Linked DNA regions of Azospira inquinata. The protein of the gene in region 1 interacts with the protein of each later gene in a pairwise test. Links are inferred from orthologs where the notes say so. Each region holds a gene or a part of one and is shown on either strand. Other genes may lie near its edges. The genes, in order: Azoinq_RS01660 and acpP.

Region 1 (14,813 bases):
GAACAGTACCGGGGCGATCCGGGGCGCCTGCGCCAGGTGCTTCTCAATCTGGTGGGCAATGCCATCAAATTCACCCACCGGGGCCATATCCGGGTTTCCGTGGCGCCGGACCGGGAGCAGCCGGATTGTCTCCATTTCGCTGTGGCGGACACCGGCATTGGCATTGCGCCGGACAAGCAGGCCCTGATTTTCGACGCCTTTTCCCAGGCCGACAGCTCGGTCACCCGGCGCTTTGGCGGCACCGGCCTGGGGCTGGCCATCTGCGCCCGGCTGGCCGGGCTCATGGGGGGACGGCTGTGGGTGGAAAGCGAAGTGGGGAAGGGCAGTGTCTTCCACTGCACCGCCCGTCTGGAAGCCCTGCCCGGGGCTGGTCCCACTTTCCCCGCCCTGGCGGGGGCGACCCTGTTGCTGGTGGATGACAACCCGGCCACCCGGCAAGCCCTGGAAAACTCCCTGAGCCATTGGGGCGTGGCCGTCACTGCCCTGGCTGACGGGGGGGATGCCCTGGTGGAGCTAGCCCAGGCCCGCAGTCGGGAACAGCCCTATGCCCTGGTGCTGGCGGATGGGGACATGCCCCTGCCCGACGGTTTTGCCCTGGTGGAAGCCCTGGCCCGGGATGGGGCCCACCCGGAACGCACGGTGATGATGCTGCCCGCCGCCCGGCTGGCCCGGGACGGGGAACGCTGTCGCCAGCTGGGGGTGGATGCCTACCTCTGCAAACCCGTTTCCCCCTTCGACCTGGGCCAGGCCCTATGCCTGGCCCTGAGCGGGGAAAGCGCCCCGGCCCGGCCCGATCCGGCCGCTTCCCTGCGGGCGGCCCAGGCCTGGGGCCGTTCCCTCAAGGTGCTGGTGGCGGAAGACAATCCGGTGAATCAGCGTCTGGTGGCCCTGCTCCTGGAAAAGGCCGGGCACCGGCCTGTGCTGGTGGACAATGGCCGGGAGGCGGTGGCCGCGGTGGCCCGGGAGGATTACGATCTGGTGCTCATGGACATGCAGATGCCGGAAATGGACGGCCTGGAAGCCACCCGCCGCATCCGCCGGGAAGAAGCCATCCGGGGCGTTACGGCGCCCCTGCCCATTGTGGCCATGACCGCCAACGCCATGGCTTCTGACCGGGAACAGTGCCTGGCGGCGGGCATGGACGGCTATCTGGCCAAGCCCCTGCGCCAGGCGGATTTTTTTGCGGTCATTCAGTCCTGTGTGCCGCCCGAGGCGGGCTTGCCCCGGACGGCGGAGGAAGAAAGGGAAGCCATGATGCCAACGGTTGTTTCCGGGGAGGTGGAAAACTCGATCCCCTCCTCTCCGGCCCATCCCTCTGCCCCTGGGGCTCCCTCCGGGAAATCGGCGGCGTGGGAAGGGGCACCCCCGGCGGACCGTCAGGCAGCCCTGGCCCGCCTGGAAGGGGATGCCCAGCTTCTGGATACCCTGGTGCAGATGTTTGCCACTAACGTGCCCGGCCACTGCCAGCGGCTGGAAGACGCTCTGGCCCAGGGGGCCTGGGAGGCCTTGTCCCGGGAAGCCCATACGGTGAAAGGCCTGCTGGCCACTTTTTCCGCCGACGCCGGGGCCGCCCTGGCCCTGAGCCTGGAACGCCTGGCCCGGGATACCCCCGCCGGCGCCCCCGCCCCGGATCAGGCCCGGGAACTGGTCACCGCCCTCTGTGCCACCACCCGGGCGGTGGCCGAGTATTTGGGCCAGGGAGCCTGATTCCAAATGCCGACCCAGACCCAGGACCCAACCCTTACGGCTTGCCCGGAATGCGATCTGCTCGTCCGTGATCAGAGCGATGGGGCCAAGCCGCCCTACAGCAGCCTCTGCCCCCGGTGCGGGGCCCTGCTTTACCGGCGTGACCGCCATGGGCTGGAGCACACCCTGGCCCTGGCCTGGGCCGCCCTGGTGGTGCTCATCATCGCCAATGCTTTTCCCGTGGTGGGCATGAAAATACAGGGGCAGCGCATCGACACCACCATCATTGGGGCGGCGCTCCAGCTCTGGCGGGACGATATGCCGGAGGTGTCCCTCCTGGTGCTGGCCACCACCACCGTCATGCCCCTCCTGGAAATCCTTGGGGTCATCTGGCTCATGCAGCCCCTTTTGCTTGGCCGGCGCCCCCCGGGCTTTGCCCCCGTGTTCCGGGCCATGCAGGCCGCCCATCCCTGGGCCATGGTGGAGGTGTTTATCCTGGGCATACTGGTGGCCCTGGTGAAACTCTCCCACCTGGCGGACGTGCTGCCCGGCCCGGCCATGCTGGGGTTTGGGGTGCTGATGCTACTACTCACTACCATGACCTCCCTCATGGAGCCCCGGGATATCTGGCAGGCCTGGGAGGAAGCTCGGCCATGAGTGACGTGCAAGCCGCTTCCCTGGGCAAGGCCCTCTGTCCCACCTGCGGATTGCTGGGTGCCCCCGCCGAAAGCCCGGTCTGCCGCCGCTGCGGCACGCCCCTCCATTTTCGCAAGCCCCGGAGCCTGGAACGGGCCTGGGCCCTGCTCATTGCAGCCTACGTGCTCTATCTGCCCGCCAATCTGCTGCCCATTATGGAAACCCGTTCCATGTTTGGCGTGCAGCGGGACACCATCATGAGCGGGGTGGTTTATCTCTGGGGCAGTGGTTCCTGGGTGCTGGCCCTGGTGGTTTTTATCGCCAGCATTGCGGTGCCCCTGCTGAAACTGGTTTCCCTCACCCTGCTCCTGATCAGCGTCCAGGGCCGCTGGCGGCGGCAGACCCAGCCCCGCACTAAGCTTTATCGCTTTCTCGAATTAATCGGCCGCTGGTCCATGCTGGATGTTTATGTGGTGACCATCCTGGTCGCCCTGGTGCAAATCCAGACCCTGGCTTCCATTCGCCCCGGCAGCGGCGTCATCGCCTTTGCCGCCGTAGTCGTCCTCAGTATGCTGGCCACCATGGCCTTTGAACCGCGCCTGATCTGGGACGCGGCCCATTCCCCCGCCGCCAAGGAACCCCTGCCGTGAGTCAAGACCTCCCGGAGACCAAGATCGTCTCCCGCTTCCATTCCCCCATCAGCCTGATCTGGATCGTGCCCCTGGTGGCCGTGCTGATCGGCGCCGGGCTGGCCATTAGCGCGGTGCTCCAGCGGGGCCCGGTAATCGAGCTGCAATTCGCCTCGGCGGAAGGGCTGGAGGCCAATAAGACCAAGCTCAAGTACAAGGACGTGGATATTGGCACGGTCTCCGCCATCGCCCTTTCCGACGACCGGCGGGCCGTCAAGGTCACCGTCCAGATGGACAAGCAGGCCCAGCCCCTGCTGGTGGAGGACAGCCGCTTCTGGGTAGTGCGTCCCCGCATTGCCGCTGGCGGGGTATCCGGCATGAGCACCCTGCTATCCGGCGCCTATATCGCCCTGGACCCGGGTAAATCCCCCGAGGCCCGGCGCCACTTCGTCGGCCTGGAAACCCCGCCCCTGGTGGTGGGGGACATGCCCGGGCGCCAGTTTGTCCTGGGGGCGGAAGACCTGGGTTCCCTGGATATCGGCGCTCCCCTGTATTTCCGCCACATTCCCGTGGGCAAGGTGGTGGGCTACGCCCTGCGCCCGGACGGCAAGGGGGTAGATGTGCGGGTGTTCGTGGATGCGCCCTATGACCACTTCGTCACCGGGGCGACCCGTTTCTGGCACGCCAGCGGCATTGACCTCTCCGTGGGGGCGGACGGCATGAAGCTGGAAATGCAGTCCTTGCTCTCCGTGGTGGCCGGGGGCATCGCCTTTGCCGGTGGCGACCCAGGGGAGGCGGAAGCCCCCTCCGAGTCCCGCTTTACCCTGTTTGCCGACCAGACGGCGGCCTTCCGGGTGCCGGACAGCGTGGTGCAGAAGTACGTTCTGTTCTTTAACGAATCGGTACGGGGCCTCACCGTGGGCGCCCCGGTGGACTTCCGGGGCTTCCTGGCCGGGGAAGTGTCCCGCATCGACGTGGATTTCAATCGGAGTTCCAAGGATGTGGCCATGGCCGTGGAAATCAACCTCTATCCGGCCCGCTTTACCGGCAAGGGACATTACCGCCCCACGGAACTCCCCAGCCGCCAGGTGATCCGCAAGATGCTGGAGGACATGGTGGCCAAGGGCTTCCGCGCCCAGCTGCGCACCGGCAACCTGCTCACCGGCCAGCGCTACGTGGCCCTGGATTACTTCCCCAAGGCCAAGGCCGGGCGCATTAACTGGAACGGCCCCATTCCCGAACTGCCCACCCAGCCCGGTAGCCTGGATTCCCTCCAGGAACAGCTGCTGGCCGTGGTGGAATCCTTGCAGGGCACCCTGAAACGCACGGATCAGCTGATCAAGCACGTGGATGGGGACGTGGTGCCCGAACTGGCCCCCACCCTGCGGGATGCCCGCAAGACCCTGGACCGGGCCAACGCCGTGCTGGACAAAGACTCCCCGGCCCAGAGCGAACTGCGGGATGCCCTGCGGGAAGTGGGGCGGGCCGCCACGGCGGTGCGCAATCTGTCCGACATGCTGGAACAGCAGCCCCAAGCCCTCATTACCGGAAAGAAGCCCAACCCATGAAAAGCGCCGCCCACCTGGTTTGCCTGGCCCTGCTCACCACCCTGGGGGCCTGCGCCAGCGCGCCCCCCACCCGCTACGTCACCCTGGCGGATGACCGGGCGCCCCAGGCCGGAACCGCCACCACCCCCGCCATCGCCGTGGTCCGGGCCAATGTGCCCGAACTCATCGACCGGCCCCAGCTGGTACTGCGCCAGGACCCCAATCACGTAGTCTTAAGCGACCAATACCGCTGGGCCGAACCCCTGCGCCAGGCAATCCCCCGCCTCATCGCCCAGGACCTGGGCCAAATACTCAATTCCCGCCGGGTCGCCGCCGTCCTGCCGGACGACGCGGGCTTCCCCCTGGACTACAAACTCACCCTAGAAGTCCAGCAGCTGGACGCCCTGGTGGGCCAGGGCGTGGATGTGGACGTGCTCTGGCGCCTGGAAGCCCCCAACGGCAAATCCCTCACCGGCCGCAGCACCTTCCGCCAGCCCCTGGCCGGCACCCCGGAAGATCCTCTGACCCTAGTCGCCGCCCAGCGCCAGGCTTTGCGCCGGGTAGCGGGGGAGATTGGGAAGGCGGTTAGGGGGAGGGGAAGCGCTGAGGGGCGTTGATCAATTGATCAAGGGACTAGGAGGCGAGAATGGCCCAACGCTCATGATCGCGCCACCGATTGCCGATCTTGAGGTAGCGCGGTGAGTACCCCTCCTGAGCAAAACCACAGGCCTTAACCAGGGCGATAGACGCAACATTGCTTGGTTGAATGTTGGCTTCAAGGCGATGGAGTTTGAGCTGGGTGAAAGCGTGGCGCACCACCGCACGCAAGCCGCTGCCCATAAACCCTTGGCCCTCGAAGCCAGCAAAGGCGTAGTAACCCAGATAGCCGCTGCGAAATACGCGAAGCACAATGTTGGTGAGATTAATTACCCCTGCAATCTGCCCAGAGTTGGCAGCACAAACCAGGAAAGCCGCATTTTCTGGTTGAGACATGCGCTCCAGATAGTCGCGAAACGCTTCTGGTGTGGATGGCGCGGACACCCAGGGCCGGTGCAATGCCCGGCTGGCTTTTGCGAGCGCTAAGAACTCGTCTTGGTCGGCAAGGGTGGGGGAGCGAAGCAGAATACGGGGCATGGCTGTCCTAAAGATTGGGTTTTTTGTTGATACGGAAGCAGAAACGTTGGGAATAAACTGAGTGGGGATAGCCTATAGATAATGCTGGGCTAGAGGTGAGCAGGGGCGGCCCGTGGTTATTTTGTTCGAAAGCGGTTGTAATGCTATTGGCAATATTTGAGCGCTTTTAGGGGGGGCGAATACAGGGTGACAGTATCAAGAAATATATATTTAAAATAGCCTATTTTATTAATGGTGGCTACCAAGTGAATAAAATAATTTGGCTATGTGGGGACTTGGTGTATTGGGGGTATATTGATCCGGATAAATGCTCAACTGTTGTTTTTAGTAAATTTCTGGCGAATAAATGAATCGTATATAGGATGCGCTACGCGGTCTATCTTATATTGCTGATACATTTTCTGTTGACCCATTTTTTCCGTCATAAGCATACAATTCAAAATTTTGTTGGGTTTAAAAGTGTCGGTAGTTCTTTTGTGGCAGTTAGGTTCAATCCACCTGCGGCACAAAAGTATGAACCCATCCGGCCTGGAGGTATCAGTCAATCGGGGACGTACGCCAATGACTGCCAATCTAATATATGTGTGCTGATGGTGGCGGGAGTCCTTAGATAATAACGATTCGGGGCGTTGGCCAAACAATACCGCTGATCTGAAAAACTGGGCGAGTACGCCTGTGCCCTGGAGTAGAGGCTTGCCCAAATTGCATAAATTGGTTATATAATGCTGTTGTCAAGTATCTGCTTGCTAACTGGTTTTGGTGAAATGGTGCTTGATTGAAGGTTAATAAAATAATTGGTGCTGCTAATTTGTTTGGCAAAATTATATTGAATGCGGCGGGCGTTGTATTTATTTAAGGGGTTTTCAATGATTGTATGGCAAGGGGCGGGCTTTGCTGGTGTATTGGTTCCCTTGGTTTTTGTCTTGCTGGGAAATTTGGGCTTGGATAAAGTCTTTGGTGACGGTTACTATTCCTCTCATGCTTGGGCGCCGATGTTTGTGCTGATTTTATCGGCTATGGTTGTTTGGTGGTTCGGAAAACGTCTTAACGATCTGCCTGGAAAAGAGCTCATTGATCCACAAACCCAGCAGAAGGTGGTGCTTAAAGAAAAGCACACAATCTTTTGGATTCCGCTGCACTATTTTGCTTTTGTAATTGTTGCCTTCGCAATCCTTATGCCTTTCCTCAAGAGAGGAGGGGGACTCTGAGGATTTACCTGCGGTCGCTTTCCCCCTGCATTCCCGGCCCAAGCCGGGAAATCCACCCTCAAGGCAAACGCAGCAACGCCCCCGCTTCCGCCGGATTCAATTGTTCCTGGAAGGGCAGGGTGCCTAGGCGGGGGGCGGCTAGGCGGGTTTCCAGGGCGGTGATGTTTTCTTCCCGGCGGGCCATGGCCGGATCCACGCAGTTGGCGACCCAGCCGGCCAGGGTCAGGCCCCGGGCCTGGATGGCTTCGGCGGTGAGGAGGGCGTGGCTGATGCAGCCCAGCTTAACCCCCACGGCCAGGATCACCGGCAGGCCCAGTTGGACCGCCAGATCGGCGGCCTCGATGGTGTCTCCCAGGGGCACGCGAAAGCCTCCCACGCCTTCCACAATGACCACCTCCGCCAGGGGCTGGAGCTTGGCGTAGGCGTCCAGGATCACGGGCAGTTCAATGGGGCGTCCGGCTTCCTGGGCGGCCACGTGGGGGGCGATGGGGGGATCGTAGAGGTAGGGATTGACCCAGTCCCGGGGGGCGGCCACGGAGGCATTGGCCATGAGGCGGCGCACATCTTCGTTTTCCCCGTCGGCCTCCACGCCCGCGGCGATGGGCTTCATGGCCAGGGCGCTGTATCCGGCCCGGCGGGCGGCGTGGAGCAGGGCGCAGGCGGTGAAGGTCTTGCCGATTTCCGTATCCGTACCGGCGATGAAAAAGCCTTTTTGCATAATTTGTCCTTTCTAAAAAGGGCGGCGGGCGTCAAACGCCGGGCCGCAGTGGGTGGCCGACGCGGAGCGTCGGGGCCCGTAAAAAAGGGACGGGATGGCGGCGGCAGGCCGCCGGGCGAGGTAGCGCCCGGGCCTGGGGGCCGCGCCCTATTTGTGGCCGGTGAGCAGGACTACGTCGTAGCTCAGGGGTAGGCCCTGGGGGGTGCGGCAGCGTTCGTAGGCCGCTTCCACGGTGCGCCAGGCGGCTTTGCCCATGAGCACGGGGCGGCGGGGGCCCCCCACCTGATTGGCCCCCACGTCCTTGATGGCCCGCAGCAGCTGGCGCAGGTTGGGGTAATGGAGGCGGAATTGGAGGCGTTCCGCCCGTACCCCGTAAAAACCGGCGGCCAGGGCGGCAGCGGCTCCCGCCGGGGCATCCCGGAAGGGCAGCACATGGCGGTGGGGGTCTACCCCGGCGAAGGCCTGACGCAATTCCTGAAAGGTGCCCGGCCCCAGGGTGCTCACCGCCAGTCGTCCCCCAGGAAATAGCACCCGGTGGGCTTCTCCCAGGGCCCGGGGCAGGTCGCACCATTGCAGGGTGAGGCTGGACCAGTACAGGCCCAGGCTGGCGGATTTCAGGGGCAGGCTTTCCACGTCGGCGCAGACCGGCAGGCCGATGGGGGCGCCCACCGGATTTTGCAGGGCCGCCGTGTTGCTGGCCGTGGGCTGGGCCTGACGGGCCAGGCCCAGCATGGCCGGGGCGAAGTCCGCCAGGATCAGGGGCTGGTCGGGAAAGCGCCGGGCCAGGAGCCGGGCGCCGTAACCCGTGCCACAGCCCGCGTCCAGCAAGGGGCCCTGGGGGGCGCCGTCCAGGCGGGCGGCCAGGGCTTCGCAGACCTGACGCTGCAACTGGGCGGCCCGATCATAGGTGGCGGCGGCCCGGTCAAAGGAGCGGCGCACTAGGATTTTGTCGGCAGGGCGGATCAAGGCCGGGGCTCCCCATCCTGAATCAGTTCTGCCAGGGCCCGGGCGGTGCTTTCCGGATCAGCCAGAAAGGGCACATGGGCGGCGCCGGGCACCGTGACCCGCCGGGCCTGGGGCAGATGGTCCGCCAGCCAGGCCCCGGCTCCCAGGGGCATGAGGGGGTCCTGGTCCCCGTGCAGCACCAGGGTGGGCTGGTGGATGCGGGGCGCCAGGGGGCGCAGATCCAGGTCCTTGAGCCAGGCCAGGCCCCGGGCCAGGGCCGGGGTGGCGGGCAGGGGAGGGTGGGCCAGGGGCGCCAGTTGGCGGGCCAGGGCCCGCTGCTGGTGGTCCCCCTGGTTAATCAGGGCGGAAAAGCGGGGCAGCACCCCGGCCGGGTCTTCGTCCACGGCGGCGGCAAAGGCGGTTAACAGGGCGGCGGGTTGGCCGTGGGCCCAGGCTTTTTTCCGGACAAAGCAGGGGGTGGTGGCGATCAGGGCCAGCCGGGCCACCCGGGCTGGGTCCCGTACCGCCATGAGCTGGGCCAGCAGGCCCCCCAGGGACCAGCCGGCCACCACGGCGCCGGGGGGCACCTGTTCCAGCAGGGCGTCCACGCTGCGGGCGATGGGGTCTTCCAGGTCCGGGCGGCCCTGGTAGCCGGGCAAATCCAGGCATATCAGGGGAAAGTCCCGGCCCAGGTAGGCATGGAGAGGGGACAGCAGACCCTGCCAGACCCGGCTGTCCAGGCCCCAGCCGTGGATCAGTACCAGGGCAGAGGGGGAGGCGGCGGGGCCGCTCACGCCGAGGCCCCTGCGGGCGCCGGGGCGGGGTGGCGGGCGGCGATGTCCGTCAGGGCATCCGCCAGCCGATCCACCTGTTCCAGGGTGTGGGCGGCGGAAAGGGAAATGCGCAGGCGGGAATGGCCCTTGGGCACGGTGGGGGGACGGATGGCGGGCACCCAGATGTTGCGCTCGTCCAGGGCCTTGGCCACGGCCAGGGTTTCCTGGTTGCCGCCGATGATGAGGGGCTGGATGGCGGTTTCCGAGGCCGCCAGCTCCCAGCCCGCGGCTTCCGCCAGGGGCGCCAGACGCTGGCGCAGGTGGGCGATCAGTGTTTGCAGGTGGGCGCGGCGCTGATCCCCTTCCTCGCCCCGGATAATGTCCAGGCTCTTTAACAGGGCGCAGGCCACGGCCGGGCTGGAGGCGGTGGTGAAAATATAGGTGCGGGCCCGTTGCAAGAGCCATTCAATGACCCGGGCGCTGCCGGCGATAAAGGCCCCGGAAACCCCGGCGGCCTTGCCCAGGGTGCCCATGTAGAGCACCCGTCCCGAAGGGGGCAGGCCGAAGTGGCCCGTGGAGCCCTGGCCGTGGGGGCCCAGAACGCCGAAGCCGTGGGCGTCGTCAATGACCAGCCAGGCGTCGTACTTTTCCGCCAGTTCGTAAAGGGTGTCCAGGGGGGCCATATCCCCGTCCATGCTGAATACCGCATCGGTGACGATGAGCTTGTGGCGGGCCTCGGAGGCGGCCAGCAGCCGTTCCAGGGCGGCCATGTCCCGGTGGGGGTAGCGGTGGCTCTCGGCCCGGCAGAGCTGCACCGCGTCGATGAGGGAAGCGTGGTTCAGCTTGTCGGCGAATACCGCGTCCCCCCGGCCCACCAGGGTGGGGACCAGGGCCAGATTGGCCATGTAGCCAGTGGAGAAATAAATGGCCCGGTGTCGGGCCTCGAACCAGGCCAGGGCTTCTTCCAGCTCATGGTGGGGGCGCAGGTGGCCGCTTACCAGATGGGCGGCGCCAGAGCCCGCGCCCCAGCGCAGGGCCCCATCGGCCATGGCCTGGGCGATGCGGGGGTCGTTGGCCAGCCCCAGGTAATCGTTGGAACAGAAGGCCAGGAGCAGGCGGCCATCCACCACCGCTTCCGGTCCGCAGTTGGAATCCAGAATGCGGCGGCGCCGGGTCAGGCCTTCGGCGTCGATGGCATCCAGTTGGGGGCCCAGGTCTTCCCAGATCATGACAGGGCCTCTTCCAGGGCGGCGGCGGCCCGTTCGCTGAGGAAGGCCAGTTCGGCTTCCTCCACCACGTAGGGGGGCATGAAATAGACCGTGTTGCCGAAGGGCCGCAGGAGAATTTCCCGGGCCAGACAGGCCTTGTAGAAACGGCGGGAAAAGTCCGCCGGGGCGTCGGCCACGTCGAACGCGAAGATCATGCCCCGATGCCGGTAATGGCGTACCTGGGGATGGTCCTTGAGGGGGGCCAGGAGGGCGTCGAACCGGGCGGATTTTTCCCGGTTGCGCTCCAGTACCCGGTCTTCCTGGAAAATATCCAGGGTGGCCAGGGCCGCCCGGCAGGCCAGGGCGTTGCCCGTGTAGGAATGGGAGTGGAGAAAGGCCCGGCTCACCTTTTCGTCCAGGAAGGCTTCATAAACCTTATCCGTGGTGAGCACCACGGAAAGAGGCAGGTAGCCCCCGGTGAGGCCCTTGGAGGTGCAGAGAAAATCGGGAATGATGTCCGCCTGCTGGTGGGCGAAATAGGTGCCGGTGCGGCCATTGCCCACGGCGATTTCGTCGCAGATGAGGTGCACCCCGTAGCGGTCGCAGAGTTCCCGGGCCAGCTTCAGGTAGAGGGGGTCGTGCATGGCCATGCCCCCGGCGCATTGGATCAGGGGCTCCACAATGAGGGCGGCCAGCTGGGCGTGTTCCTTTTCCAGCCGGGCTTCCAGGGCGGCGGCGGCCCGTCGGGCCACATCCGCCGCCGTTTCCCCGGCTTCGGCCCGGCGCCAGTCCGGGCTGGGCACGGTGCCCGCAGGGCGCACCAGGGGCGCGTAGGCTTCCTTGAACAGGCTCACGTCCGTGACCGCCAGGGCCCCCACCGTTTCCCCGTGGTAGCTGTTTTCCAGGCACAGATAGCGGTCTTTTTCCGGATGCCCCGTGTTGCGCCAGTAATGGTGGGACATTTTCAGGGCGATTTCGGTAGCGGACGCCCCGTCGGAGCCGTAGGAGCAATGGCCCAGGCGGCCCCCGGTGAGGGCGGCCAGCCGTTCCGACAGTTCTACCACCGGTTCATGGGTGAAACCGGCCAGAATCACGTGTTCCAGGGTGTCCAGCTGGGCTTTCAAGGCAGCGTTGATGCGGGGATTAGCGTGGCCGAAAAGATTGACCCACCAGGAACTCACCCCGTCCAGGTAGCGCTTGCCGTCGAAATCATAGAGCCAGGGGCCCTGGCCCCGGGCGATGGGAATGAGGGGCGTGCCGTCCCCATCCAGGTGATGCTGCATCTGGGTGCAGGGATGCCACACGGCAGCCAGGCTGCGCTCCAGGAGACGTTGATTGGCGGACATGGATAGGCGGAATGCAGGGGACAAAAAGATAACTTTTTATTTTACTCGTTCCCCACCCCCTGCTGTAAGCGCCCGGGGGGCAATCCAGGGAAATCCCTAGTCCCGGCGGGCCTTCCCGGACGGAGTGGGGCACCGGTTGGGGGAGGGGGACACCCCGCCCCAGCCCCCAGGCCCGGGAAACTCAGTGCAGCAGGCGGGGCGGTTGCTGTTCCATTTCCCCTTCCGGTAGCTCGGCGTGCATCAGTTCCCCTTCCCCGTTGGGGTAGAGGGGAGCGCCGCAGTCTTCGCAGAATTCAAAGGGAAAACGGTGTTCGTGGCAGACCAGATGGGTGACGCCACAATCCTTTAGGGTGGCTTCGATTTCCGCCGCCACGTCCGTGTTTTCATCCTCGTCCCCCAGGAGGGGCCAGACCACCCCGTGGACCACTTCGGGCCGGTCCTGGAAGGAAAAGCCGATGCGGTATTCCTCCAGGCGCTGGTCGTGGAAGGGGCCCATGGCCACGTGGAGCTGGTCCGCCGGGGCGTTCAGGACGGTTTGCAGGAAGGCCACGGAGGCCCGCAGGGAATAGGGGCGGGAGAGCCGGTCTGCGGCCCGGCAGGCGGCGTGATAGGCGTCGGGCAGGACCATTTCCCAGGCGCAGCCGGGCATCAGGGGTTCCAGGGTGGGGCCCGCCTGGCTTTGCCATTGGCTTAAGGCCACTTCCCGGTTGCCGTCGTTTTCGTTCCAGAAAAACAGCCCCTGGCCCCGGGGCACCACCACGGCCCCCAGGAGATAGCGGGTGTCGGAGAGAAAACGGTTGGTTTCCGGCAGATTCCGGGTATCCACCGCCAGGTCTTCCCCGGCCAGGGCTCGGAGTCCCAGCTGGGCCACCAGCTGGCGGGTATCGGCAAAGCTGCGGGGCAGCTGGTCCGGGCTGAAGAGGTAGTCGCACAGGGCCAGCCGGGCCCCGGCCGCCAGCACATGGGCGCCCAGATGGACCTTCAGGGTGGCCAGGGGGGCGGCGGGCAGGGTGGCGGTGGGAATGGTGAAGCGGGACCAGGAGAGGATGGGGGCGGCGATGAGCAGCACGTCGAATTCCTGGCTTTCCTGGCGCAGGATGCAGGATTCGGCCCGGGATTCCACCATATCCGCCAGCTCGTCGTGGGCCCGGGGCTGGGTTTCATAGAGCCGGTCCAGGGCCAGGGTAATGTCCTCGTCCCCGCCGCTTTCCAGAAGGCCGTCCACCAGGGCCGCCAGTTTCGGCTCCCAGAAAGCGTCTTCCAGCCGTCCCCCGGATTCGGCCAGGCCGGTGGCCAGCCAGCACAATTGGGTGACGTCGCGGGAGAGACGGGAGCGGGAACCGAAGCGGGGTCGTTTCATGGGGAGCCTAAAGAGTGGACCGGGGGACACCCGGCGGGAGAAGGGGCCATTCTAGCAACCCGGGAGCGGGAGGGCGAAAAACCCTGGCCCGCCGGGCCGGGGGCCGGAACGAGGGGAGGCGGGAAAAAACGGGGAAACGGGCCCGGGGGGAAAGCCGGGCCCGGGGGGGCTCAATGCTTGGGAGGCAGGAAAAATTCCCGGGGATGATGGCGCAGCCGTTCCCAGAGCAGGCGGGCCAGATCCCGGCGCTGGGCGAAGGAGACCTGACGGGCCTTGAGCCCCACGTAAAGGGCCAGCCCGAAACTGACGCTGAGATTGGCCAGCCCCACGGCCAGCACCCCAAGAAAGGCGGTGGCCAGGGCGGCGGTGGGCACGGCGAAATTCAGGGCCACTTCCCCAAAACCCAGGTAGGCGGAAGAAAAGGCAATGTGCCGGATATCCAAAGGCAGGCCCAGGAGGGTGCCCAGGGCGGTGACGCCCCCTAGGAGAAAGCCGAAAAAGAAATTACCCGCCAGGGCCCCCAGATTGTCTTCCACATAGGTGGCCACCCGGTCCAGCCGGTCTTCCCCCAGGAGGCGGCGCAGCCAGCCCAGTTGGCGCAGGCGCTGGGGAATACGGTTGTAGGCCGCCAGATTGTCGTAATACCCGGCGATGAGGCCGGCCAGGAACAGGCAGACCCCGGCAATGCCCGCGTAAATAATGGCGCCGCTGGCCCAGGGATGGACGTCGGCCAGGAGGTGCCGGGCCTTTTCCGGGGTAATCAGGGGATGGCCCGTGCTGAGCTGGAAGAGGTAGCCGATGGCCATGGCCATGGGAATGGCCAGGCCCACATTGCCCGCAATGGCCGCCATCTGGCTGCGGCCCAGGCGGGCGATAAGGGACACCAGATTTTCCAGATTGCGGGCCTTGGCATTGCTGCCGTTGGCACCGCTGGCCTCATCCATACTGGCGGCGATGGCGTTGGCGGTCATGGCAGGCTGCTTGGTGGCCACGGTGCCGTGGAGAATGTGGATGAGGACGAAGCCCAGGCCGTAATTGAGGCAGAAGCTTAAGGCCTCGGTGAGGGGGGGCAGGTGGAGCTTGGCCAGTTCCAGCTTGTTCCAGGCCATGAAGGCGATGACAAAGCCCCCCAGCAGGGCGGAACGGAGCAGGGCGAAGTAATCCCGGCGGCTTTCCGTAATGTAGTGTTCCCCGGTGCGCCCCGCGTTATCCGCCACCCGGCGGGCCAGCAATTCCACATTCTGGCGCCAGTAATCCCCCAGATTGTTCTTGCGGCATTCGGCCTGGACCAGTTCCTTGAAAAAGGGCACCAGCCGGGGCAGCACCCCGGCCAGATCGGGCGCTTCCCGCAGGTCCCGCAATATTTCCAGGAGGGTTTCCGCCCGTTCCAGGTGCTGGCGCAGCCGTTGCAGCAGAAAGGTGAGGGAGAGGCTGGTGCCTTCCCGGCCGGCCCGGGTGCGGATGCGTTCCCGGATGGTGCGGCACTGGTCGAAGAGCACCAGAATCTGCCGGTCGTCCTCCGCCGGGAAATCCCGTTCCTGCCACCAGCGGGAAAACTGGCCGACGAAGCGCTGGATTTCCACGTTCTGGGCCAGGAAGGGGGATTCAAATTCCTCGATCACC
Region 2 (14,784 bases), 2.8 Mb from region 1 along the record:
GCGTTGTTCCTTGGCGGCCGATTCAATGTCTAGGTCAATTAATTTTTGACCGTCCACAATGGCGACACGGAGTTCTTCGGCCTGTGTCGCATTGAACAGCATGCGTTTCATTCGGTGGCTCCCGCGCTCATGCACGGACGGGCTCCCTACGCCGGTAGCGACACAATTAGTTGAAAATACGTGGTTTCATCCGGATTTCGGTATGGCAACTAAAGGTGGGAAAGTAATCGCTGAAAGCCCCGCAGCCCGGCTGAAAAATCAGGCTGCGTGACTCGCTGGGGAGGGAATCCGTACGTGCCAGTTAAGCGCAAAACGAGTAGTATCGCTGCTTTTGGTGAGCGAACTTAACCAGTTGGTTTTCACCGTTGCGACCTTGTGCAGGTTGGCACAAGCGAAAAATCTTTGGCCTGCCGGAATTCCCACCCCGTTTCCTTATCGGAATGTGGCCGGGGTAAGTCTGTTCGGTCTTATAGCAAGAATTGTTCTTTCGCAGGGGGGCTAAAACCTGCCCCAGTATATTCAAAATGACAGGCCTTAGCAAAAATTCTGTAACCAAGCTGATTATTGGCGAAGAAGAGGGTGGGCAACGCCTAGATAATTACCTCTTCCGCATTTGCAAAGGCATTCCTAAAAGCCACGTTTACCGCATCCTGCGTAGCGGCGAAGTCCGCATTAACAGCCGCCGGGTCGCGGCGGCCTATCGCCTGCAAGCCGGGGACCTGGTACGCCTCCCTCCCATGCGCTTCGCCGCCAGCGAGGCGGAAGAAGCCAGCGAAGAGGTGCGGGGGCAAGCCCTCAAGGCCGATTTACCCGTGCTCTACGAGGATGACGCCCTGGTCATCATCAACAAACCGGCGGGGATTGCGGTCCACGGGGGGAGTGGGGTGTCTTTCGGAGTGATCGAGGCCTTGCGTCAGCAGCGCCCCCAGGCCAAGTTCCTGGAACTGGCCCATCGTCTGGATCGGGAAACCTCAGGCATTCTCCTGGTAGCCAAAAAGCGCTCTGCTCTGACCGCCCTCCACGATATGTTTCGGGAAGGGGGGCGTGCGGATAAGCGCTATTTGACCCTGGTATCCGGGCGTTGGATGGACAAAGTGCGCAATGTGCGCCAGCCGCTGTTTAAGTATTTGTTGGACAACGGGGAGCGGCGGGTACGGGTAGCGCCAGAGGGCAAGCCTTCCCACACGGTCTTTCGTCTCATGTCCCGCTGGCAGCGGTTTTCCCTGCTGGAGGCCCAGTTAAAGACAGGGCGGACCCACCAGATTCGGGTGCATCTGGCCCATTCGGGCTTTCCCATTGCTGGGGACGATAAGTACGGGGATTTTGAACTCAATAAGGCCCTGCAAAAACAGGGGCTAAAACGCATGTTCCTCCACGCCTACCAAATGCGCTTTCCCCACCCACTGAGCGGGGAAACCCTGTCTGTGGAGGCCCCGTTACCCGCTCCTTTACAACAGTTTCTGGATTTTCTGAATCGTACGGAGTCTTTGGAATATGGCGCGTCGCTTTGATCTGGTGGTTTTTGACTGGGATGGCACGATTCTGGATAGCGCTGGCGCCATTGCCGGGGCCATCCAGGCCGCCAGCCGGGAATTGGGGGTAACGCCCCCCTCCGATGCGGCGGCCCGCCACGTCATCGGCCTAGGCCTGGAGGAAGCCTTGCGCTCCGCCGTACCCGGCCTGCCCCCCTCCCGTTACCCGGAAATGGTGGATAGTTACCGCCGCCATTACCTTTCCCAGGATCAGGACCTGGTGCTGTTCCCAGGCATTGAATCCCTGATTGCTCGCCTGGCGGAAACCAGCCATCTTCTGGGGGTGGCTACCGGAAAAAGCCGGGTGGGGTTGGACCGGGCCCTGCAACATAGTGGTTTGAGACGTTACTTCGATGCCACCCGTTGTGCCGACGAGTGTTTTTCCAAGCCCCACCCCCAGATGCTGGAGGAGTTGATGGAAGAACTGGCGATGCCCCGGGAGCGGGTGGTGATGATCGGGGATACTACCCACGATATGGAAATGGCCCGCAACGGCGGAGTTACCGGGGTGGCGGTCACCTATGGGGCCCATCCCAAGGCCCAGTTATTGGATTCAGGGGCGGCAGTCTGTTGTGATTCGGTGGAGGAGCTCCGGGAATGGCTGCTACAAAACGCCTGATTTGTGCTGCCTCGGACCTGGAAGAGAGTGGCAAAGGGGTGCGCTTCTCCTTTGTGCGCCGGGGCCAAGAGGTTCCCGCCTTTGTGGTCCGCTTTCGCGGCAAGGTATATGCTTACCTTAATCGCTGCACCCACGTGCCCGTGGAGCTGGATTGGCAGGAAGGGGAGTTTTTCGATTATTCCAAGTTATACTTGGTTTGCGCCACCCATGGCGCCCTTTACGCCCCTGAATCCGGCCACTGTCTGGGCGGACGATGCAACGGACGGGGATTGATTCCCCTCACCGTTGCCGAAGAAGGCGATTCCGTCTATCTGATGTCTGAAGAAGAATAAGCCCCTATCATGGATACCCCCCAACACCCCCCCTCCCAAGACCCTCAGTGGGAGCATAAGCTCCTGGAGAAGCTAGCCCTTTCCCATCTGGAGGAGCAGAAAACCCGCCGGCGCTGGGGGATTTTCTTCAAGCTTCTGGGATTTGCCTATCTCACTGCCATTCTGGTCTATGTGGTGGACTGGGGCGGTTCGGATAAATTGGCCGATGGCCGCCACACGGCGGTGATTTATCTCCATGGCACCATTGAAGCCAACGGAGAGGCAAGCGCGGAAAAAATCAACGCAGCCCTGGATTCCGCCTTTGAGGACAAGGGGACGGCCGGGGTTATCCTGCGCATCAACAGCCCCGGCGGTAGCCCGGTTCAAGCTGGGATGATTAACGACGAAATCCATCGTCTGCGCCAAAAGTACCCCAAAACCCCCCTCTATGTGGTGGTGGAGGATATGTGCGCATCCGGCGGCTATTACGTGGCCGTGGCCGGGGACAAGATTTTTGTGGATAAGGCCAGCATGATCGGTTCCATCGGGGTGCTAATGGATGGCTTTGGCTTTACCGGTACCATGGATAAGCTGGGGGTGGAGCGGCGCCTGCTGACCGCCGGGGAAAATAAGGGCTTTCTTGACCCCTTCTCCCCGGTGAATCCCAAACAGAAGGAATACGCAAAAACCATGCTGACGGAAATTCATCAGCAGTTCATCAGCGTGGTGCGTCAGGGGCGGGGCAAGCGCCTCAAGGAAACCCCGGACATGTTCTCCGGCCTGGTCTGGACTGGCTCCAAAGGAGTGGAGCTAGGGCTGGCCGACGGCTACGGCACGGTGGATTCCGTGGCCCGGGACGTCATCAAGGCGGACAAGATCCTGGATTACACCATGCGGGAAAACATCGCCGAGCGTTTCGCCAAGCGCTTTGGCGCTGACGTTATCCAGGGGGCCGTCCACTCCCTGAAGATGGAAGCCTCCGCCAAGGCGGAATAGGCTTTGCCCCCGGATGCCGGTTTTCCGGTGCCGCAAAAAAGGCCTCCTTTGGGAGGCCTTTTTTATTGGGCCAAGAACAAGAACACTGTGGGTTTTTTCTCCAGATCCGGCGGCAAAGGGGATGCCTTCCAGGCGCTTACGGTCTGGGTGCGGATGGCTTCGGAGGGGAGGGTGATATCCGTGGCCAGGCAAAGGAGGGTATTTCCCTGGCAGGCCTTGAGCAGGGATTCGAACATGGCCCGGTTACGGTAGGGGGTCTCGATAAAAATCTGGGTGCTTTGCAGGTACCGGGATTCCTTTTCCAGGGCTTTCAGCTTCTGGCCCCGTTCCTCTTCCTTGGCGGGCAGGTAGCCGTGGAAGGCGAAGTGCTGACCGGAAAGCCCTGACCCCATCAACGCCAGCAGCAGGGAAGAGGGGCCCACCATGGGAACCACGGGGACGCCCCGCTGCTGGGCTAGGCGTACCAAAGCCGCCCCCGGGTCGGCCACCGCCGGACAGCCGGCTTCCGATACCAGGCCTACATCTTGCCCTTGCAGCAGAGGCTCCAGGAGTGGAGGCACCTGTTCCGGGGTGGAGTGCTCATTCAATTCCGCGATGGGGATATCCCGCAACGGACGGGTAACCCCGGCGCTTTTCAGAAAAGCCCGGGCACTCTTGGCGTTTTCCGCCACAAAGCGCTCCAGCTGGCGTACTTGCTCCAGGACGGGAGGGGGCAGGACTTGTTCCGGGCTGTTGGGGCCCAGGGGGACGGGAATCAGGTAGAGGGTGCCAAAAGACATGGGCTAGAGAATGGGATAGTTTTCAAGTTTGAGAAAATCGCAGAGGGCGATTAAGGGGAGACCGATCAGGGCGTTGGGGTCATCCCCCCGGATGCTGCGCAGCAGGGCAATGCCCAGACCTTCACATTTTGCGGCGCCGGCGCAATTGTACGGCTGCTCCTGATGCAGATAGGTCTGGATTTCCTCCTCTGTCAGATCCCGAAACGTTACCAGGGTAGGAATCCCAGTAAGGTGCGCTTTGCCGCTACGAGCATTAAAGAGGCAGAGGCCGGTGAAGAAATTGACGGTTTTTCCGCTCATTAGACTGAGCTGGCGTACCGCGTTGGGGTGATTGCCCGGTTTGCCGAAGCGCTGTTGCCCCAGGTAGGCCACCTGGTCGCTGCCGATAATCAGGGCGTCTGGGTGCTGGTTGGCCACCGCTCGGGCCTTGGCTTCGGCCAGGCGCAGGGCCAGGGGTTCCGGTGCTTCATCCGGCAGAGGGGTTTCGTCTACCTGGGGATCGGCACAGAGAAAGGGAAGGTTCAGGCGTTCCAGGAGTTCCCGGCGATAGGGGGAGGTGGAAGCCAGCACCAGGGGCTGGCGTTGGGCGGTGGTCATAGGAGAATGGGCGTAGAAAACGGACTAGGTGGAGACCGTAAGGTCTTGCCTATTTTGAAAAAACAGGCGGGAAAAGTGGCTATTTCTTTGACACGGTAAGCCAAAAATAATATCATCCGCGCCCTATGTCGCAACAGAAAGTGATCGACAGCCAATCTTTTGCTAGGAATGTGGAGACCCAGGAAGGGCGACTACAGTTAGCAGACTTGACGCGGCTGCATGATTTGCTGGCAGAGAAAAGCGGCAGCATCCAGTATTCCCTCCAAGGGAAAGTTGGAAAGCGTGGCGAGTTGAGGTTGCGTTTGCGCGTGGCCGGGGTTCTTTCCCTGGTTTGTCAGCGCTGCCTTGAGCCCGTTGATTTCCCGTTGAGCGTGGATAGCCTTCTTGAGTTGGTGCCCGAAGGGCGCGAGATTTCTCAGGATGACCTGGAGGATGACTCCAGGGATTTTGTTCCAGCTTCCCGGGAAATGAATGTGGCCGCCCTGGTGGAAGATGAGGTCATTCTCAATCTGCCGGTGGTGCCCCGTCACGAACGCTGCGTTTCTCTACCGAAAGCTGATGATCAGAAGGAAGCCTCTCCTTTTGGGGTGTTGGCAAATCTGAAAACGCGACCGCAATAAAGCTGGCATTTGTAATTGGATCAATTTAGGAGTTTCCTGACATGGCCGTTCAACAAAACAAGAAGTCCCCTTCCAAGCGTGGCATGCACCGTGCCCATGATTTTCTGACCAACCCGGCTCTGGCCGTGGAACCCACCACCGGCGAAACCCATCTGCGCCACCACGTGAGCCCCAACGGCTTCTACCGTGGCAAGAAGGTCACCCAGGCCAAGGGCGAGTAATCTCCCCATTCCAAGGCAGGCGGCCCCGTTGCGGGCCCCTGCCTTTTCTTTTACCCAATTCGAGCCCTCGGATGGGAATCACAATAGCGATTGATTGCATGGGCGGTGACCACGGTCCCCGCGTTACCGTGCCGGCGGCGCTTGCCTATTTGTCTGGCGCTGAAGATGTGGAAGTCGTCCTGGTTGGCCAGGAAGACAAAATTCGGGCCGTTCTGCCCACCCCCCTGCCTCCCCGGGTGTCCATTAAGCATGCCAGCGAAGTGGTCACGATGGACGATCCCCCGGCTCAGGCCCTGCGCAACAAAAAGGACTCCTCCATCCGGGTGGCCGTGAATATGGTCAAAGCCGGAGAGGCGGATGCCTGCGTTTCGGCGGGCAACACGGGGGCCCTCATGGCCATTTCCCGGTTTGTGCTGAAAATGCTGCCGGGCATTGACCGTCCTGCCATTTGTACCGTGCTGCCCACCATGCGCAGCCATGTCTATATGCTGGATCTGGGGGCCAATGTGGATTGCGGCCCGGAAAACCTGCTCCAGTTCGGCATCATGGGGGCCATGTTGGCCTCCGCCATCGACAAAAAAGAGCACCCCAGCGTGGGCCTGCTCAACATCGGCGAAGAGGACATCAAGGGCAACGACGTGGTGAAGCACGCCGCCGAACTGCTCAAAGATTCCGGCCTCAACTTTGTCGGTAATGTGGAAGGGGATGGGGTCTTTAAGGGCGACGCGGACGTAGTGGTTTGCGACGGTTTCGTCGGCAATGTGGCCCTCAAGACCACGGAAGGCCTGGCTCAGATGCTGGCCTTCTTCCTCAAAGAGGAGTTCCGCCGTAATTGGCTGACCAAACTCATTGCCCTGATTGCCCTGCCAGTCCTCAAGGGCTTTAAGAAACGGGTGGATCACCGTCGCTATAATGGGGCCACCCTGTTGGGCCTGAAGGGCATTGTGGTGAAGAGCCACGGCTCCGCCGATGCCTTTGCTTTCCAACATGCCATCGCCTGTGCTGCCGGAGAAGTCCGGGGCAAGATGCTTGAATTGATTTCCGGTCGGGTGGCCCGTTACGCCCCCGCCCTGGCTGAATCCACCCATTCTCATCAGGAGTCGCCCTGACATGTTTGCCAAAATCACTGGTGTTGGTAGTTACCTGCCCGACCGGGTGGTCACTAATGACGATCTGGTTGCCCAGGGTGTGGATACCAGCGATGAATGGGTGGCGACCCGGACGGGCATTCGTTCCCGCCATTTCGCCGAGGCAGGCCAGACTTCTTCCGATCTAGCCTTTCATGCCGCCAATCGGGCCCTGGCCCAAGCTGGGGTTGAGGCGGGCGATCTGGATCTGATTATTGTCGCCACCTCCACTCCGGACTTTATTTTTCCTTCCACCGCCTGCCTGTTGCAGGGGCGCTTGGGAAACAAGGGGGCGACCGCCTTCGATCTCCAGGCGGTTTGCTGCGGTTTCGTCTATGCCTTGGGGGTGGCGGAAAAATTTATTCGTTCCGGCTCCCATAAGCGGGCCCTGGTGGTGGGGGCGGAAGTATTTTCCCGCATCCTGGACTGGCAGGACCGGGCCACCTGCGTCCTCTTTGGCGACGGGGCTGGTGCGGTGGTGGTGGAGGCCTCGGAAACCCCGGGGATTCTGGCTACCACCATGCACGCAGACGGCAGTATGGCGGGCATGTTGTCCGTGCCCGGCCAGGTGAGCGGCGGCCAGGTCATCGGTGACCCTTTCCTGCGCATGGATGGCCAGGCGGTCTTCAAATTTGCGGTGCGCATTCTGGCGGAAGTGTCCGGGGAAACCTGTGCCGCCGCAGGCGTGGCGCCGGAGTCCGTGGATTGGCTCATTCCCCATCAGGCCAATATCCGCATTATCGAATCCACGGCAAAAAAAATGGGGCTGCCCATGGAGCGGGTGATTGTTACGGTGGATCACCACGGCAACACCTCCGCCGCTTCCGTTCCCCTGGCCCTGGATGAAGCCATGCGCAGCGGGCGCATTCAGCCGGGGCAGAAGGTGCTCCTCGAAGGGGTAGGGGGCGGGTTTACCTGGGGTGCCGCCCTGGTGCAGTTTTAACGTCCCGAGCCATCGGGCAACACGGAGAAAAAAATGAGCTTTGCGTTTGTTTTTCCCGGACAGGGTTCCCAATCCATCGGCATGATGGCGGCCTACGGGGACGCGCCGGTGGTGCGCGCCACTTTTGATGAAGCTTCTCGGGCGTTGGGCGAAGATCTGTGGCAACTGGTGGCCGAAGGCCCAGCGGAAGCCCTGGCTCAGACCGTCAATACCCAGCCCGTCATGCTTACCGCGGGAATCGCCGTGTGGCGCCTGTGGCAGGAAAAGGGAGGCAAGTGTCCGGCGGTGCTGGCCGGCCACAGCCTGGGGGAATATTCCGCCCTGGTGGCCGCTGGCGTCCTGCCTTTTGCCGAGGCCGTACCCCTGGTGCGTCTGCGGGCTGCGGCCATGCAAGAAGCGGTGCCTCTGGGGACCGGCGCCATGGCGGCGGTTCTGGGCTTGGATGATGCCGGGATTTTGGCGGCCTGCGCCGAAGCAGCCCAGGGCGAGGTGGTGGAGCCGGTGAATTTCAACGCAGTGGGCCAAACCGTCATTGCCGGTCACAAGGATGCGGTGGAACGGGCCATGGTCCTGTGCAAGGCCAAGGGCGCTAAGCGGGCCCTACCGCTGCCCGTGTCTGCCCCCTTCCACTCCAGCCTAATTCGCCCGGCGGCGGAAAAACTGGCCCAGCGCCTAGAAGCCCTGGACTTTGCTGCCCCCACCATCCCGGTCATCAATAACGTGGATGTGAAGGTAGAAACCGCACCGGAAAAGATCAAGGACGCCCTGGTGCGCCAGGCTTTCCATCCGGTGCGCTGGGTGGAAACCATTGGCAAAATGGCCGAAATGGGCGTCACTACGGTAGCGGAATGCGGTCCGGGCAAGGTCCTGGCCGGACTCACCAAGCGTTGCGCCGACGGCGTAACGGGGGTGGCCCTGGCGGATGCGGGCGCCATCGAAAACAACCTTTCTCTGGAGTAAGAAGATGGTGCTGGAAGGACAAGTTGCGCTGGTCACCGGGGCCTCCCGGGGAATCGGCCAGGCGGTGGCCCGGGAACTGGCTCGCCAAGGGGCCACGGTAATCGGCACGGCCACCACGGAAGAGGGCGCCGGGCGCATTACCGCCTATTTGCAGGAAGCCGGCGCCAAGGGGCAGGGGGCGGTACTGGAAGTGCGGGACCAAGCCCAGGTGGATGCTCTTATCGCTCGCATCGAAAAAGAATTTGCTCCCGTGACCATCCTGGTGAATAACGCCGGGATCACTCGTGACAATCTGGCCATGCGCATGAAGGACGATGAATGGGATGGGGTGATCGACACCAACCTGAAGTCCGTTTTCCGCCTCTGCAAGGCGGTAATGCGGGGCATGATGAAAGCCCGCCAAGGACGCATCGTCAACATCACTTCCGTGGTAGGGCACGCGGGTAACCCGGGTCAGGCCAATTACTGTGCCGCCAAGGCTGGGGTGTCCGGTCTTTCCCGCTCCCTGGCGAAGGAACTGGGCAGCCGCAATATCACCGTCAATTGCGTGGCCCCCGGCTTCATTGATACGGACATGACCAAGGCCCTGGATGAAAAGCAGAAGGCGGGCCTTCTGTCCAACATCCCCCTGGGCCGCCTGGGTAAGCCGGAAGACATTGCTGCGGCCGTGGCTTTCCTGGCTTCCCCTGCCGCCGCCTACGTGACCGGTACCACCGTGCACGTGAATGGCGGCATGTACATGGATTGAGTTATCTGGTTACCACTCGGCGGCGGCCGAAATTTTGTGCGGCGCCGCTTGTTTGGTAGAATACGCAAGTTTGTATCACATACCCAATAATAGGGAAGGAGTCTTTGATGGAAAACATTGAACAGCGCGTCAAGAAGATCGTTGCCGAACAACTTGGCGTCAACGAAGCCGATATCAAAAACGAATCGTCTTTCGTGGATGACCTTGGCGCGGACTCGCTGGACACCGTGGAACTGGTGATGGCCCTGGAAGAGGAATTCGAAACCGAAATCCCCGACGAAGAAGCCGAAAAGATCACCAGCGTGCAACAAGCGATCGACTACGTTACTTCCCACCAAAAGTAATTCCTTTTTGCGTCGCTTTTCTGGGGCCGGTATCGCAAGATACCGGCCCTGTCCTTAAGAAGCACTGTTTTTAACTACTTTTTCTCCGGAGCTCATATTGGCACGCCGTCGAGTCGTAGTTACCGGTCTGGGGATTGTTAGCCCCGTTGGCAATACCGTTGATGATGCCTGGCAAAATATTTTGGCCGGGCGCTCGGGTATTGGCCAGATCACCAAGTTCGATACCTCCACCTTTCCCGCCAAAATCGCCGGGGAAGTGAAGAATTTCGACATCACCCAGTACATTTCCCCCAAAGATGCCCGCCGCATGGATACCTTCATCCATTTTGGTATGGCGGCCGCCATTCAGGCGGTGCGGGATGCGGGGCTGGATTCGGAGCAGGTGGATAGTGAGCGTATCGGCGTTGCCATCGGCTCCGGTATCGGCGGCCTGCCCCTGATCGAAAGCACCAAGGAAGATTACACGGCGGGCGGGATGCGCAAGATTTCCCCGTTTTTCGTGCCCGGCTCCATCATCAACATGATCTCCGGCAATCTTTCCATTCAGTTCGGTTTCAAGGGCCCCAACATCGCCCTGGTGTCCGCCTGTACTACCGGTACCCACTGTATCGGTGAAGCCGGGCGCATCATTGAATACGGGGATGCGGACGTGATGGTAGCCGGTGGCGCCGAATCCACGGTGACGCCCCTGGGCGTGGGGGGCTTCTGTGCCGCCCGGGCCCTGTCCACCCGCAACGATGATCCCCAGACCGCCAGCCGGCCCTGGGATAAGGATCGGGACGGGTTCGTTCTGGGCGAAGGCTCCGGTGTGGTGGTTCTGGAAGAATACGAACACGCCAAGGCCCGGGGCGCCAAGATTTACGCCGAGTTGGTGGGCTATGGCATGAGCGGTGACGCTTACCACATGACCGCCCCTAGCACGGACGGTCCCAAGCGCTGTATGCAGGCCGCCCTGCGTAATGCGGGACTGAATCCGGATCAGGTGCAGTACCTGAATGCCCACGGCACCTCCACCCCTCTGGGAGACAAGAACGAGTCGGATGCCATTAAGCTGGCCTTCGGTGATGCGGCCAAGCAACTGGTGGTGAATTCCACCAAGTCCATGACTGGCCACCTGTTGGGCGGTGCGGGGGGCATTGAATCCGTATTCACCATCTTGGCGGTCCATAACCAGATTTCCCCGCCCACCATCAACATCTTCAATCAGGATCCGGAGTGCGATCTGGATTACTGCGCCAATACGGCCCGGGAGATGAAGATCGAATTTGCCGTCAAAAACAACTTCGGTTTCGGCGGCACCAACGGCTCTCTGGTATTTAAGCGGGCGTAAGGCGACGGAGTGGAGGCAAGCCATGCGCTTTCCTCTGATCCTGGGCCTCACCCCGTCCCGCCGGCTAGGATGGTTACTGGCCGGTTTCTGCGCCACCCTTGGGGGTGGCGTTTTTGTTTTGCCCGCACCCAATCTGGGAATTCGGCTGCTTTATGGCTTAGCCTGGGGCATGGTCTGTTGGTGGGTGGGACGGGAAAAGAAGAAGGGGGAAGCCTGCTGGCTGGGGGAGCTGCGCCTGGAGAAAAACGGCAACCTGGATTGGCGCCCATCGTCCCAGGTGGATTTTCAGCCGGTGGAGCTGATTCCTAGGGAAAGCACCCTGTGGTCCTGTATCCTGGTGCTGCGGTGCCGCCGGGAAGGGCAGGACCGGGCAGCCTGGCTGGTGGTGTTGGCGGATAGTCTGGTAGAAAAGAAAACGGGCTTTCGCCAGTTGCAGCTTTGGCTGCGCTGGCGAAAGCCCGAACCGTAAGCCGGTTGGTGCGACGCTTTAACGGCGAGCCTTGGGCGGACGCAGCAGGCTGGGCTTGGCCTTGGGCAACAGATCCGGGTAGTCCCGGGAGTAATGCAGCCCCCGGCTTTCCTTGCGCTTCATGGCACAACGCACGATCAATTCGGCGGTGGTGACCAGATTGCGCAGCTCCAGCAGATCATGGGTGACCCGGAAATTGGCGTAATACTCGTTGATTTCCCGCTTTAAGAGGCGGATACGGTGCTGGGCCCGTTGCAGACGCTTGGTGGTGCGCACAATACCCACGTAATCCCACATGAAGCGGCGCAGTTCATCCCAGTTGTGGGAAATGACGATTTCTTCGTCTGCGTCCGTTACCCGGCTGGCGTCCCAGTGGGGCAGGGCGGGCACTTCCCGTTTGGGCTGGGCCAGAATGTCCTTGACCGCCGCTTCCGAGAACACCACGCATTCCAGCAGGGAATTGGAAGCCAGCCGATTGGCGCCATGAAGGCCGGTGCAGGCCGTTTCTCCGGTGGCGTAAAGGCCCGGGATTTCGGTCCGGGCATTGAGGTCGGTGATAACGCCCCCACAGGTGAAGTGGGCAGCCGGCACCACGGGAATGGGCTGCTTGGCCATATCGATGCCTAGTTCCAGGCAGCGGGCGTAGATGTTGGGGAAATGTTCCTTGAGGAAGGATTGGGGCTTGTGGGAAATATCCAGATAAACGCAGTCCAGACCCCGCTTCTTCATTTCAAAGTCGATGGCCCGGGCTACCACGTCCCGGGGGGCTAGTTCGGCCCGAGCGTCGTGGTTGGGCATGAAACGGGTGCCGTCCGGCAGGCGCAGAATGCCCCCTTCGCCCCGTACCGCTTCGGAAATGAGGAAGGACTTGGCGTTGGGGTGGTAGAGGCAGGTAGGGTGAAACTGGATGAATTCCATATTGGAAACGCTGCAACCCGCCCGCCAGGCCATGGCAATGCCGTCACCGGTGGAAGTATCCGGATTGGTGGTGCACAGATAGACTTTACCCGCACCGCCGCAGGCCAGGAGGGTGGCCGGGGCGCCGTAGGTGGTGATTTCTCCGGTTTCCGTATCCAGCACGTAGGCACCGTAACAACGATTTTCCTTTTCCCCCATCTTGGTCCCGGTAATCAGGTCGATGGCGATGTGCTGTTCCAGAATGGTGATGTTGGGGTGCTTGCGGACCTTCTTGGTGAGGGTTTCCTGAACCGCCAGCCCGGTGGTATCCGCCACGTGGATGACTCGGCGGGTGCTATGACCGCCTTCCCGGGTCAGGTGATAGCCTTTGTCACCCTTGGTGAAAGGTACCCCTTGCTCAATGAGCCATTCGATGGCGCGGCGGCCGTTTTCCACCACAAAGCGGGTGGCCTTGGGGTCGTTTAGGAAAGCGCCGGCAGTAAAGGTGTCCCGAATGTGGGCTTCAATGGAGTCCTGGCTATCGAGAACCGCTGCAATTCCCCCCTGGGCCCAGGCGCTGGCGCTGTCTTCCAGGTGGCGTTTGCTAATCAGGGCGACCCGGCATTTGTCTGCCAGACGCAGGGCGGCAGACTGGCCTGCCAGGCCGCTACCGATAATGAGAACGTCGAAATTATGAACCACGATTAAGCCTTTTCTTTAGCAATGGCGCGGGTTTTGGACGGCCCGTACTATAGCACGGTGCAGGGACGGGGGTATCCGGCGGGACGGATAATGGGCGGAGCAAAACGGGCATTTCTTGAATAGCCCACGGGCGGTGAAGGCCGGTTGGGTTATACTTCCAGGGATTTCAAAAAAACCAATTAATTCTTTGTCATTCCCACAGGCATGAGCGAACGCGAAATAGACCGGCAGTTGGTGGAACGCGCCCAGTCCGGTGACAAGGGGGCTTTCGACCAGCTTGTGGCCAAATACCAGCGCAAGCTTTCCCGCTTGCTCGCCCGTTTCATCCGGGACCCGTCGGAAGTGGAGGACGTATCCCAGGAAGCCTTTATCAAGGCTTATCGGGCCCTTCCGTCCTTCCGCGGCGACAGCGCTTTCTATACCTGGCTGTATCGGATCGGCATCAATACGGCGAAAAATTACCTAGTCGCCCAGGGGCGCCGGGCCCCCACGTCCACGGAATACGACTCCGAGGAAGCGGAAAGCTTTGACGACGGGGAGCAGTTGCGGGACATCAACACCCCGGAAAGCCTGCTCCTATCCAAGCAGATCGGGGAAACGGTGAACGCCGCCATGGAAGGCCTGCCGGAAGAACTCCGCACCGCCATCATGTTGCGGGAATTGGAAGGCATGAGCTACGAGGAAATTTCTCGGATCATGAACTGTCCAATCGGCACCGTGCGCTCCCGGATTTTCCGGGCGCGGGAAGCGGTGGCCGGAAAATTGAAGCCCTTGCTGGATACGGCGCCGGATCGGCGCTGGTAGTTCCGGTCTCAACCCTAGGCGCCTAGCCCTGTGGCGAGGCGAAATATCATGAACGAAACCCAAGCAGTAGTCCGGGCCCTGGAAAAGGGCGATACCGCCCTGGTGGAAGCCATGGGGGGCGGCTGTGGCCATTGTCACGAATCTGGTGGTTGCGGTGCTTCCTCCGCCAAAATGTTCTGTTCTTCTCCCCGGGTTTTTCGGGTGCGGAACAGCGTCGGCGCCCAGGTGGGACAAACGGTCACCATCGGTCTGGCAGAAGGGGTGTTGCTGAAAAGCGTTGCTCTGCTTTACCTGCTGCCGCTGCTCTGCGTCTTTGCGGGGGCGGCCCTGGGCCAGGGACTGGTTTCCGAGGCTCTGCAAGAGTGGGGTGGGGTAGGGGGCGCCCTGGTGGGCGGTCTCCTGGGCTTTGTGGGGGCCAAGCGTTGGCAGCATCGCCTGGTGCGGCGCCCCGAGGCCATGCCGGTGATTCTGGGGCTTTTGTCCTAAACCATGGGAAATAAGGCTGCGACGCCGGACCTGTCCTCCGGCTTTGCCCTCCTGGGGCGAAACTACTGCCACCTGTGCCATGACATGGAGGCAGCCCTGGAACCCCTGCTGGCTCCCTTGGGACTGCCCGTTCAAACCGTGGACGTGGATCAGTTTCCTGAACTGGAAGAGCGCTGGGGGGAACTGGTGCCGGTACTGCTCCATGAGGGGCAGGAGGTGTGTCATTACTTCCTGGACCCGGCGGCCGTAGGTGCTGTTTTGGCCAAAATCCGCTAGAATCCTGGCTTTACGGCCAGCAG

The links.
Region 2: the proteins of Azoinq_RS01660 (region 1) and acpP interact in binary tests that used the Escherichia coli proteins (3 or more experiments, as listed by UniProt). The link is inferred for Azospira inquinata from one-to-one orthologs.

The regions. Positions count from the first base shown.
Region 1 is NZ_CP064782.1:370,287-385,099, reverse strand. What follows is about bases 7,410-10,408. They hold Azoinq_RS01660 (alpha/beta fold hydrolase), read right to left. Parts: upstream 9,298-10,408; coding sequence 8,521-9,297; downstream 7,410-8,520. Other genes in these bases: bioF (8-amino-7-oxononanoate synthase), read right to left, coding at 9,294-10,408; bioC (malonyl-ACP O-methyltransferase BioC), read right to left, coding at 7,706-8,524; bioD (dethiobiotin synthase), read right to left, coding at 7,410-7,558. Outside these bases: Azoinq_RS01705 (hybrid sensor histidine kinase/response regulator), read left to right, coding at 1-1,707; Azoinq_RS01700 (paraquat-inducible protein A), read left to right, coding at 1,714-2,343; Azoinq_RS01695 (paraquat-inducible protein A), read left to right, coding at 2,340-2,972; Azoinq_RS01690 (PqiB family protein), read left to right, coding at 2,969-4,519; Azoinq_RS01685 (PqiC family protein), read left to right, coding at 4,516-5,115; Azoinq_RS01680 (GNAT family N-acetyltransferase), read right to left, coding at 5,132-5,632; Azoinq_RS01675 (hypothetical protein), read left to right, coding at 6,499-6,840; more of bioD, read right to left, coding at 6,899-7,409; more of bioF, read right to left, coding at 10,409-10,505; bioA (adenosylmethionine--8-amino-7-oxononanoate transaminase), read right to left, coding at 10,502-11,830; Azoinq_RS01645 (DUF2863 family protein), read right to left, coding at 12,012-13,190; Azoinq_RS01640 (site-specific recombinase), read right to left, coding at 13,361-14,813. UniProt on the Escherichia coli protein: The physiological role of BioH is to remove the methyl group introduced by BioC when the pimeloyl moiety is complete. It allows to synthesize pimeloyl-ACP via the fatty acid synthetic pathway through the hydrolysis of the ester bonds of pimeloyl-ACP esters.
Region 2 is NZ_CP064782.1:3,192,555-3,207,338, reverse strand. The notes cover bases 8,209-11,178. They hold acpP (acyl carrier protein), read left to right. Parts: upstream 8,209-9,560; coding sequence 9,561-9,797; downstream 9,798-11,178. Other genes in these bases: Azoinq_RS14395 (protein YgfX), read left to right, coding at 11,150-11,178; fabF (beta-ketoacyl-ACP synthase II), read left to right, coding at 9,895-11,127; fabG (3-oxoacyl-ACP reductase FabG), read left to right, coding at 8,710-9,453; fabD (ACP S-malonyltransferase), read left to right, coding at 8,209-8,705. In the rest of the region: Azoinq_RS14470 (Rne/Rng family ribonuclease), read right to left, coding at 1-111; 23S rRNA pseudouridine(955/2504/2580) synthase RluC, read left to right, coding at 525-1,511; Azoinq_RS14460 (HAD family hydrolase), read left to right, coding at 1,495-2,151; Azoinq_RS14455 (Rieske (2Fe-2S) protein), read left to right, coding at 2,130-2,483; Azoinq_RS14450 (S49 family peptidase), read left to right, coding at 2,493-3,458; Azoinq_RS14445 (SAM-dependent methyltransferase), read right to left, coding at 3,521-4,237; Azoinq_RS14440 (Maf family protein), read right to left, coding at 4,241-4,834; Azoinq_RS14435 (YceD family protein), read left to right, coding at 4,960-5,454; rpmF (50S ribosomal protein L32), read left to right, coding at 5,496-5,675; phosphate acyltransferase PlsX, read left to right, coding at 5,747-6,784; Azoinq_RS14420 (beta-ketoacyl-ACP synthase III), read left to right, coding at 6,786-7,745; more of fabD, read left to right, coding at 7,779-8,208; more of Azoinq_RS14395, read left to right, coding at 11,179-11,596; nadB (L-aspartate oxidase), read right to left, coding at 11,615-13,195; RNA polymerase sigma factor RpoE, read left to right, coding at 13,400-13,999; Azoinq_RS14380 (SoxR reducing system RseC family protein), read left to right, coding at 14,048-14,485; Azoinq_RS14375 (glutaredoxin family protein), read left to right, coding at 14,489-14,761. UniProt on the Escherichia coli protein: Carrier of the growing fatty acid chain in fatty acid biosynthesis.